DNA from 3 places in the Pseudoalteromonas sp. KG3 genome. Region 1 is predicted to be linked to each of the others. Evidence: predicted binding sites of a transcription regulator. Region 1 holds the regulator's gene; each other region holds the start of a gene.

Region 1 (3,283 bases):
TATCGGTATTTTTGAAAAAAATGTTGAGATCATTCATGGTAACCGTCGTATCAAAGCTGATCGCCTTGAAGTGCACAAACGTGAAGACTTAGGCGATAATAAACAATTACTAGTCGCAACTGGCAGCCCGGCTTATTTTGAAGAAAAACAAGCCGATGGCACAATTATGAGCGCCAGCGCAGATGAAGTTCGTTACGACGTTGCAAAACGCTACTTAACGCTAATTGGTGACGCACAGGTTACTCAAGCAGGGCAAAAGATTAACGCTAAAAGCATTACCTACGACATGGACCAACAACTGATCAGTGCTGAAAAAGGCGCTAGTTCAGACGATCGCGTACACACCATACTCGTGCCTGTAGACAGTAAAAAAACCAAATCTAAAGGTCAGCCATGAGTACATTAAAAGCTGAATTTTTAGCTAAAAGCTACAAAGGTCGTCAAGTAGTCAAAAGTGTTGGTTTAGAAGTCACCGCTGGCAGCATTGTTGGTTTACTGGGCCCAAATGGCGCAGGTAAAACCACTACTTTTTACATGATTGTCGGTTTAGTGCCTAGCGACAAAGGTAAAATCAGTATTGATGATAATGACATTACCCTGCTACCAATGCATAGCCGTGCCCGCTTGGGAATTGGTTACTTGCCTCAGGAGTCATCGATATTTCGCAAGTTGACTGTGTATCAAAACTTGATGGCGATTTTAGAAACTCGCAAAGACCTAAAAAAACAAGCCAGAGAAGAAGCCCTCGACAGCTTACTTGATGAATTTAGCATTCAACATATTCGTGACAGCCAAGGTATGGCGTTATCGGGTGGTGAACGCCGTCGCGTTGAAATTGCGCGCGCTTTAGCCGCAAATCCAAAATTTATCCTGCTAGATGAGCCTTTTGCTGGCGTTGATCCTATTTCAGTGTTAGATATAAAGAAGATTATTGAACACCTTAAAAACCGTGGTATTGGCGTACTTATTACCGACCACAATGTACGAGAAACCCTTGATGTTTGTGAAAAAGCCTACATAGTTTCTCATGGGGAGTTAATTGCATCAGGCACACCTGAGCATGTACTTGCCGACCAAACAGTTCGCGATGTTTACCTGGGTGAGCAATTTAGGCTATAAAGCCACACTCGGTAAAGCATCTGCTAAACTTAACAATGACAACAATAAAAGGATTGTTAGAGATACATGAGGCAATCACTCCAGCTGCGCATGGGCCAGCAACTTACAATGACACCGCAACTGCAACAAGCTATTCGCTTATTGCAGCTCAGTACATTGGATCTCCAGCAAGAAATTCAAGAAGCGCTAGATAGCAATCCGTTGTTAGAACTAGAAGAACATGAATATTCAGAAGATGCTGCTGGCAAAAACGAACAAAAACAAGACAACGATGACTTAACTGTCAGTGCCTCAGCGGACGACAAGCCTAGCGAATACGAACAAGAAAGCAGCGAAGCATTAAGTAAAGAAACCCTCAGTGACGAAATGGCAATGGACGTCACTTGGGATGAATACATGAGTGCTGCGCCTAACAGTTCATCGGGGCCAATGCCCGAAGATGAATCTATTTATCAAGGCGCCTCAACAGAGACCTTGCATGAATATTTAATGTGGCAGTTACAGCTAACGCCCTTTAGCCCAACCGATGAAGCAATCGCCATTGCCATTGTTGAGGCCATTGATGACTCTGGTATTTTAACACTCAGCTGTGAAGACCTTGTAGAGAGCTTAAATCAAGGCAACAGCGAAGAAGAAATCGAACTGGACGAAGTGCAAGCGGTTTTAAAGCGCATTCAATTATTTGATCCTGTTGGCATTGCCGCCCGTAGTTTACAAGAGTGTTTATGTATTCAATTAAATCAATTTGATCCTGCAACTCCTTGGATTGCAGAGACAAAAATGATTTTAACGGATCATATCGATTTATTAGCTAGTCGCGACTATCGCACTTTGATGAAAAAGACTAAGCTTAAAGAAGAAGATTTAAAAGAAGTCATGACACTGATCCACAGTCTCAACCCAAAGCCTGCGGATACCATAGTACGGGAAGAGTCAGAGTACGTTATTCCTGATGTATCAGTGAAAAAAATTAAAGGCCGCTGGGTGGTTGAACTTAATCCAGACAGCATGCCAAAAATTAGAGTGAACAGCCAATATGCGGCCATGTCACGCTCCGTTAAATCGAGCACTGACAGCCAATTTATTCGTTCGCATCTGCAAGAAGCTAAATGGTTTATAAAAAGCCTAGAAAGTCGTAACGACACATTACTCAAAGTAACCAACTGCATTGTTAAACAGCAGCAAGGATTCTTTGAACATGGCCCTGAAGCTATGCGCCCGATGGTGCTAAATGACGTTGCTGAAATGGTTGAAATGCATGAGTCGACAATTTCTCGCGTAACAACCCAAAAATACATGCATACTCCACGGGGTATTTTTGAGCTAAAATATTTTTTCTCAAGTCATGTAAGCACTGAGAACGGCGGTGAATGTTCGTCTACCGCAATTCGCGCATTGATCAGAAAACTGATCAGCGCAGAAAACTCAGCGAAACCATTGAGTGATAGTAAAATTGCAGATATATTGGCAGAGCAAGGTATCAAAGTAGCTAGACGGACTATTGCAAAATACCGCGAGTCACTGGCTATTCCACCGTCAAATCAAAGAAAGAGTTTGATTTAAGGCGTAAAATCAAAAAAGGAAAATGCTTATGCAACTAAATTTAACTGGTCGTCACGTAGAAATTACTGATTCATTAAGAGACTATGTAAACAATAAGTTTGCGAAGCTTGAGAGGCATTTTGATCACATCAACAATGTCCATGTTATTCTTGACGTTGAAAAGCTAAGCCAAAAAGCAGAAGCCACAATACATGTTAGTGGCGCTGAATTATTTGCCTCAACTGAGCACCAAGACATGTATGCAGCCATTGACGGACTAATTGACAAACTTGACCGTCAAGTAATCAAACACAAAGAGAAGCACGCTCGACACTAATACTATGAAATTAAGCTCACTTATTTGCCAGGACTGCAGCAAAGCTGCGGTCCTTTTTAATAGCAAAAAACGGATCATTGAATTTATCAGCCAATTGGCTCATGAACAACTTCCTCAGCTATCACAACAAGAAATCCTCGATGCATTACTCGCCAGAGAAAAACTAGGCAGTACGGGGATTGGTCGTGGTATTGCTATTCCACATGGCCGTATGACGGGTATTGAAAGCCCACTAGCGATAATTTTAGTAAGCGAAACACCGATTAATTTTGATGCGATTGATAA
Region 2 (3,283 bases), 1.3 Mb from region 1:
GGTTTTTATTGGTTGGATTAATGGTGGGTATTTGAATAACAAAACGACACCCTTGTGGCTCATTTTGCTCAAGCTGCAAAGTCCCCATTAATTGCTCAACAGACTCTTTTACAATTGTCAGTCCTAAGCCGCTCCCTTGAGCGGTCACATCTTTGGCATTTTTACCTTGATAAAAAGCACTGAAAATATGTGATTTTTCTTGCTCCTGAATACCTGTGCCCTGATCACTGACGATCATTTTTAAACTACGACCTGCTAATGATAAATGGATATCAACCGCTTGCCCTTGCGATGAAAATTTCAAGCCATTAGAAATTAACTGTATTAAAATCATTTCAACTAATTCCGCAGCAATTTCTAGCGGCTGCTCGGGTACATCACAATGCCAACATAAACTTTGCTTACGCGCGACTAAACGGTGTTCAAAATGACTGTTGATCTTGGTTATTAATTGCGAAAAAACCAACTCACTTAAGTCCTCTTTACTACTGCGAATTGCATTGTAGCTTAGTAAACTGTCTATCATTGCCCGCAGGCGCACCATACTTTGCGTGATTAGCTCCAGTACAGCTTGCTGTTCTTTATTAATAGGCCCTACGATTTCATCGGTTAATAAATCGGTGCCTTCTACCATTGATGCTAATGGGGTTTTCAGTTCATGGGTCACATGGCGTAAGAAGGTATCTTTTTGTTGTTCTAATTGATGTAATTGCTCCTGCACCCATTGTAATTTATTGCCCAGCTCAACCAGTTCGGCAGAGCCCTGTACTGATATTTTTTGCTGCCAATGACCTTGCCCAAGTTTATCAATAACCGAGGTTAAGCCTTTTAATCGGCCGCTAATACGCCACAAAAAACCACCGCCAACCAATAATGTTAATGGGATAAGCGCCACTAACCAATTTATAAAAGAATCTTGTAAGGCTTTTAACTGTTGCTGATTTTTAGTTATTTGCAGTTCATTTTGATCTCTTAACCATAACGTTTGACGAGCAATTAATTCGCTCACCGGAATAAATAATTGCGCATCCTGTAGCCCTTCGCCGACCAGCTTTGAATGCGCTAACTGCAATTCTTTGGCAAGTTGCTGCCACTGACTAATATAATCCCCGGCGGGGCTAATAAAAGTGAGTTCATCTATACTCTGTAACGATGATTGCCACTTATCAACAATCAATTCGTCAAGTGATTCACTTTTTAGTACCCAATTTTGCCGAGTCGCTCGCTCTAAACTATTAAGGTCTTGTTTAAGATTATTAAATGATTTGGTTATTTGATAGTTATCACTGACGATTTGCTGAGTAACGGCAAGCTGTTTATTCAATGCATTTAAAAATACAATCACGACCAGTGATAATGGCAGCAAAGATAACAAGGTACTAAACAAAAACTGGCCTATTAAATTGGGTCGCCAACTAAGTAATGCACTGTACTTCTTAGCGAGTGAGGCCACTATCGCTACTCCTTTAGTTTAAATGTCTGATTATGGAAGGTGTTACTTATACACTAGCTGAATCAATAAGAATAATGAATAAGGTGAATTCTGTAACGCTATTTAAAGTAGATGACGCTAAATTGAAACAACTTAATCAACTGTTTTTAAATAACTTTATTGATTAACATAAAAATTTGTTGCAAAAAAGACACACTACCGAGTCATTATTTCACACTCCCCTTCACTGCAACACACTAAAACATTGATATTTAAGGTTTAATTTTTTTGGCATTATTCTTGTAACAGCTGAGACAACAACTGTTTTTAAGGTAATTATATGAAAGTATTAGCCCCACTGTGTTTATGCTGCAGTGCACTGTTTAGTTTTAATAGCCTTGCTATCGATGTTGAGGCTACCTTCGCTGAGCTTGATAAAGACAGCAATGGCACATTAAGTGAAGCCGAAGCTTCTGAAGATGCAGTGCTGCACGAAAGTTTTGAGCAAATTGATAAAGACCAAAATGGTCAAATATCCCTAACTGAATTCAAGCAGTTTTTACAATAAACTTGCCTATAAGGAAATACAGCTATGAAACAACTTATCGCCGCCTTTTCATTAATGTTTTTAATCATTAGCGCTACGGTTTTAGCATCACAATCTAACGTTAAGTTTGCACAATTAGATACCAATAAAGACGGACAAATATCATTGCTTGAAGCCAAGCAAAACGACGCCCTACTGAAGCAGTTTACTGATCTTGATGAAAATAATGACGAGCTTTTATCAGAGCAAGAGTTTTCCAAGTTTAAGATTTAAAAGGCTCTAAAGTATTTGCCATAATCCCGGAGGGAATGTGTAAATGGATTTAATGTTGGGACTTAAATTATGGCAAATACTTTATCTTGAACTAAGCGAAGTTTAGGTTAACTAAAAGGACCTTAGCAATGAAAAGCATATTAGTAATATTTACTGTGCTGCTAGTGACTAGCTTTAGTGCAATGGCACTGGATGTAAAACAACGGTTTGACCATTTAGACAGTAATAAAGATGGCTACTTAACCAAAAATGAGTTGGACGCTCAACCGCAGCTACTAAAACAGTTTCAGCGCTGGGACACTGACCAAGATAATAGAGTTTCACTCGTCGAGTTTAAGAATTTTTTAACTATTAACCTGCATTAATGAGTTTCCCCCCTATGAAATACACCACACAATTGGGATTAATTTCACTCCTTGCCGTTAGTTGTGGCAGTTTTGCAACAACTGATAACTTCGCTGAGCAATTCAAAAAGTTAGACCGTAATCAAGATGGCTTACTTACTCGCTCAGAGTCAGCAAAAGATCCCGCTTTATGGTCGCGCTTTAAAAGCTATGACAGCGATAAAGATAACAGGTTATCGCTGGCAGAGTTTAGCCTGTACGCAAGTAAATAATTATATCGCACATTATTTTAATTTAAAAAATGCAACTTGCTTTAATACCAACTGACTTTGTTCAGCCATACTATTGCTGGTATTTGCAGTTTGCTGCGAAATATCAGCAGTGGTATCGGTCAAGGTATGGATGGTATGCATATTTTGACTAATATCAGCGGCAACGGCTGACTGCTCTTCAGCGGCTGTTGCTATTTGCTGGGTTTGGTCATTAACTTGATTGATCATTTGCATAATCTCTTTTAATAAGCGATTACTTTCATCCATTTTATCTTCCGCTTGCGCTGCAACTCTGGTGCTATCAGCCATCATAGTCACTGCATTTTGACTTGCTGAGCGTAGCTGCCCAAGCATTGTCTCAATCTCATTTACTGAACTATGAGAACGTTGAGCCAAAGTACGCACTTCATCAGCC
Region 3 (3,283 bases), 580 kb from region 1:
TCAAGTACTCGTTCTTGCAATTCTTTGTTCATTGGCGCTGGTGTTAGGCCATATTCGCCTTTTAGTACGCCAGCTGTTTCTTTAGTTATTGTTTTATAGCGTTCTCCAGTTAATACATTAAGTACAGCCTGAGTGCCGACAATTTGTGATGTTGGTGTAACTAAAGGTAGAAAGCCTAGGTCTTCACGAACACGTGGGATCTCAAGCAGTACTTCATTCAACTTATCCGCAGCGCCTTGCTCTTTTAGCTGGTTTTCCATATTTGTTAGCATGCCACCTGGCACTTGCGCTAATAAAATACGGCCATCAACACCTTTTAGGCTGCCTTCAAAAGCGGCATATTTTTTACGAACATCACGAAAATATGCAGCAATTTCTTCAAGCTGATTTAAATCAAGTTCGGTATCACGCTCTGTACCTTCAACAATCGAGACAATTGTTTCCGTGGCACTGTGCCCATACGTCATACTCATTGATGAAATTGCGGTATCAAGCATATCAATGCCCGCGTCAATTGCTTTTTGATATGTCGCGGTGCTTAAACCTGTAGTTGCATGGCACTGCATCGCAATTGGAATAGAGACAGTTTCTTTTAATGCCTTGATCAATTCTTCTGCATCATAGGGTTTTAATAAACCGGCCATGTCCTTGATACAAATGGAGTGGCAACCTAGTTGTTCAAGTTGTTTAGCAAGCGTTAACCACATATCAAGTGTATGCACTGGGCTTACTGTATATGAAATTGTTCCTTGGGCGTGTGCGCCCACTTTAATTGCCGCTTTAATGGCAGTTTCAAGATTGCGAACATCATTCATCGCATCAAAAATACGAAATACATCAACACCGTTTTTATGGGCACGCTCAACAAATTTTTCCACCACGTCATCAGCATAATGACGATAGCCTAGTAAGTTTTGACCACGCAGTAGCATTTGTTGTTTAGTATTTGGCATGGCTTTTTTAAGAGCGCGAATACGCTCCCAAGGATCTTCGCCTAAATAACGAATACATGAATCAAATGTCGCTCCACCCCATGACTCAATAGACCAGTAGCCCGCATCATCTAGTTTTTCTGCAATTGGCAGCATGTCATCTAAACGCATACGCGTTGCTAATAATGATTGATGCGCGTCTCTAAGTACTAATTCGGTTAATTTTAATTTAGCCACAAGTCACCCCTTATAGTTTTTGTTTATTTTTGTACTGAGCGATAGCTGCACTGATCGCCGCAATGTGCGCACTTGGCACACCTGGTGCTTTGATTGACGGTGTGCGCGCAGGCGCTATAACCGGCTGTTCAAAACGGCTCGCTAATTTAGACATGATGGTAATTGCTGATATCAACAACGAAAGAAAAACGAAAACGCCTACCATACCGGTGATCATTAAGTTTGCTGCTGTAGCGAGTAACTGACCTATATCCATGCTGCTCCCCTTGATTCTCTTTACCCAACCTCATTGCTAGGTAAAAAACCACTTTATTTAAATAATTATGCACCAATCATAACAAAGAAACAGACCAAGTCCAACACCTTGTAAATTGGTAAAACCAATTAATATAAATCTAACATACCCTCAGCAAAGTTAACACACTACATTTTGCTATAATTTTACGAGACATAGACGATAAAAATAGTGAATATAGCTATAGATTATAAGTACAGGTTTACTAAACTAGGTAATAGCTACTTATTATAAGCAGCTATCCATCATTTTGCTGGCCTTCGAACGACAAAGGTTAAAATGGTCTTACCAAGAATTTAATTGCTCAATGTTGATTTTTATAGTGGCAGGAATAACTTACATGTAAAGCAGTAAAAAATTCCCACACCTAAAAAAGAGAAACACTCACAAAAAACCTAACACACTGATATTAATGAAATTAATATTCTGGCACGCAACTGGCATTACTTACTTCGAACAATTTGAAAAACCAAGGAGACGACAATGTTACGCTGGACAATTACATTTTTAGTTATTGCACTTATTGCTGCAGTGTTAGGTTTTGGTGGCATCGCAGGTGCCGCAGCAGGAATTGCTAAGATTATCTTTTTTATCTTTATAGTATTGTTAGTTATTTCACTTATTTCAGGCGCATTGCGTGGCAACGTCCCTAAGTGATCCTAATTAAGGTCTAACAAAATTAATAAAACATTACATTTTACAAGGAATTACATTATGAAATCGACTACAGTAAAAACAGCCGTTATCGCCCTTTTCGCTAGTTTTTTTATCATGGGTTGTGAAGACAATCACGCAGAAGAAGCAGGCGAACGCATTGATGAAGCAGTGACTGATGTGCAAAACAAAGTAGAAGACGCCTGTGAAGAAGTTAAAGAAGGCGTGAACGCTGAAGAAACTAACTGTTAATATTTATATTTCCAGTAATAAAAAACGACTCGATTGAGTCGTTTTTCTATTACTACTACGGCCTATGCTCTGGCTTCAAGCATTAAGCGCTTCATGTCACGTACGGCTTTATCTAAACCATCAATCGCAGCGCGCGCTATAATTGCGTGGCCAATATTAAGTTCATAAATCTCTTCCATCGCCGCAATCGGTTTAACATTATGATAATGCAGACCGTGCCCTGCGTTTACTATTAAACCTAAGCTGGCTGCATACTTTACACCTTGACGGATATGCTCAAGTTGTTTTTCAAGTTCGGCATCGGTTTCTGCGTCAGCATACGCGCCAGTGTGTATTTCAACATAAGGGGCATTACAGGCTTTTGCGGCATCGAGTTGTGCTTTGTCTGCATCGATAAATAACGACACTTTAATCCCGGCGTCAGTTAATTTTGCTGTCGCGGCTTTTATCTTATCTAGATTACCTACCACATCTAAACCGCCCTCGGTAGTCAACTCTTCACGTTTCTCAGGTACTAAACAAACGTAAGCAGGCTTTACATCTAATGCAATATCGATCATTTCATCAGTAACCGCTATTTCTAGGTTCATCCGTGTTTGGATTGTTTTCGCCATCACATATACATCACGATCTTGAATATGACGACGATCTTCGCGTAAATGAATGGTGATGCCATCCGCACCAGCATGCTCGGCAACGCTTGCTGCATGTGCTGGATCTGGGTAGCTGGTGCCACGAGCTTGGCGTAACGTGGCAATATGGTCAACATTTATACCCAAAAGAATATCTTTCATTTTTTTACCTATAAAATAACGGTTTGAAACCGCACTAAAGTTAGGGTGAATATCCAAACTATTTGGATATAAAAAGCTCGCGACTTTTTAATGCTTTTTTGCCTAGTAAAGGCTTCATT

Evidence for each region. Region 1 encodes sigma-54, which starts transcription at its own class of promoters, with help from an activator protein. Its sites were predicted from a motif close to GTTGGCACGNNNNTNGNNT; they were not measured.
Region 2: a site for sigma-54 is predicted at 1,720-1,738, ahead of NDQ71_RS15590 (EF-hand domain-containing protein). Genes of this name have one in related genera too.
Region 3: a site for sigma-54 is predicted at 1,890-1,908, ahead of NDQ71_RS07155 (DUF1328 family protein). Genes of this name have one in related genera too.

The regions. Positions count from the first base shown of each region.
Region 1 covers NZ_CP098523.1:2,061,437-2,064,719, forward strand. Annotated here, with positions in the region: gene lptA (lipopolysaccharide transport periplasmic protein LptA) at 1-397, shown strand, start outside; gene lptB (LPS export ABC transporter ATP-binding protein) at 394-1,119, shown strand; gene NDQ71_RS09810 (RNA polymerase factor sigma-54) at 1,186-2,682, shown strand; gene hpf (ribosome hibernation promoting factor) at 2,711-2,998, shown strand; gene ptsN (PTS IIA-like nitrogen regulatory protein PtsN) at 3,003-3,283, shown strand, end outside.
Region 2 covers NZ_CP098523.1:3,317,317-3,320,599, reverse strand. Annotated here, with positions in the region: gene NDQ71_RS15595 (sensor histidine kinase KdpD) at 1-1,456, opposite strand, end outside; gene NDQ71_RS15590 (EF-hand domain-containing protein) at 1,773-2,000, shown strand; gene NDQ71_RS15585 (hypothetical protein) at 2,025-2,252, shown strand; gene NDQ71_RS15580 (EF-hand domain-containing protein) at 2,381-2,617, shown strand; gene NDQ71_RS15575 (EF-hand domain-containing protein) at 2,632-2,868, shown strand; gene NDQ71_RS15570 (methyl-accepting chemotaxis protein) at 2,881-3,283, opposite strand, start outside.
Region 3 covers NZ_CP098523.1:1,485,951-1,489,233, forward strand. Annotated here, with positions in the region: gene oadA (sodium-extruding oxaloacetate decarboxylase subunit alpha) at 1-1,169, opposite strand, end outside; gene NDQ71_RS07150 (OadG family protein) at 1,180-1,425, opposite strand; gene NDQ71_RS07155 (DUF1328 family protein) at 1,948-2,121, shown strand; gene NDQ71_RS07160 (hypothetical protein) at 2,179-2,370, shown strand; gene pdxJ (pyridoxine 5'-phosphate synthase) at 2,433-3,164, opposite strand; gene recO (DNA repair protein RecO) at 3,223-3,283, opposite strand, start outside.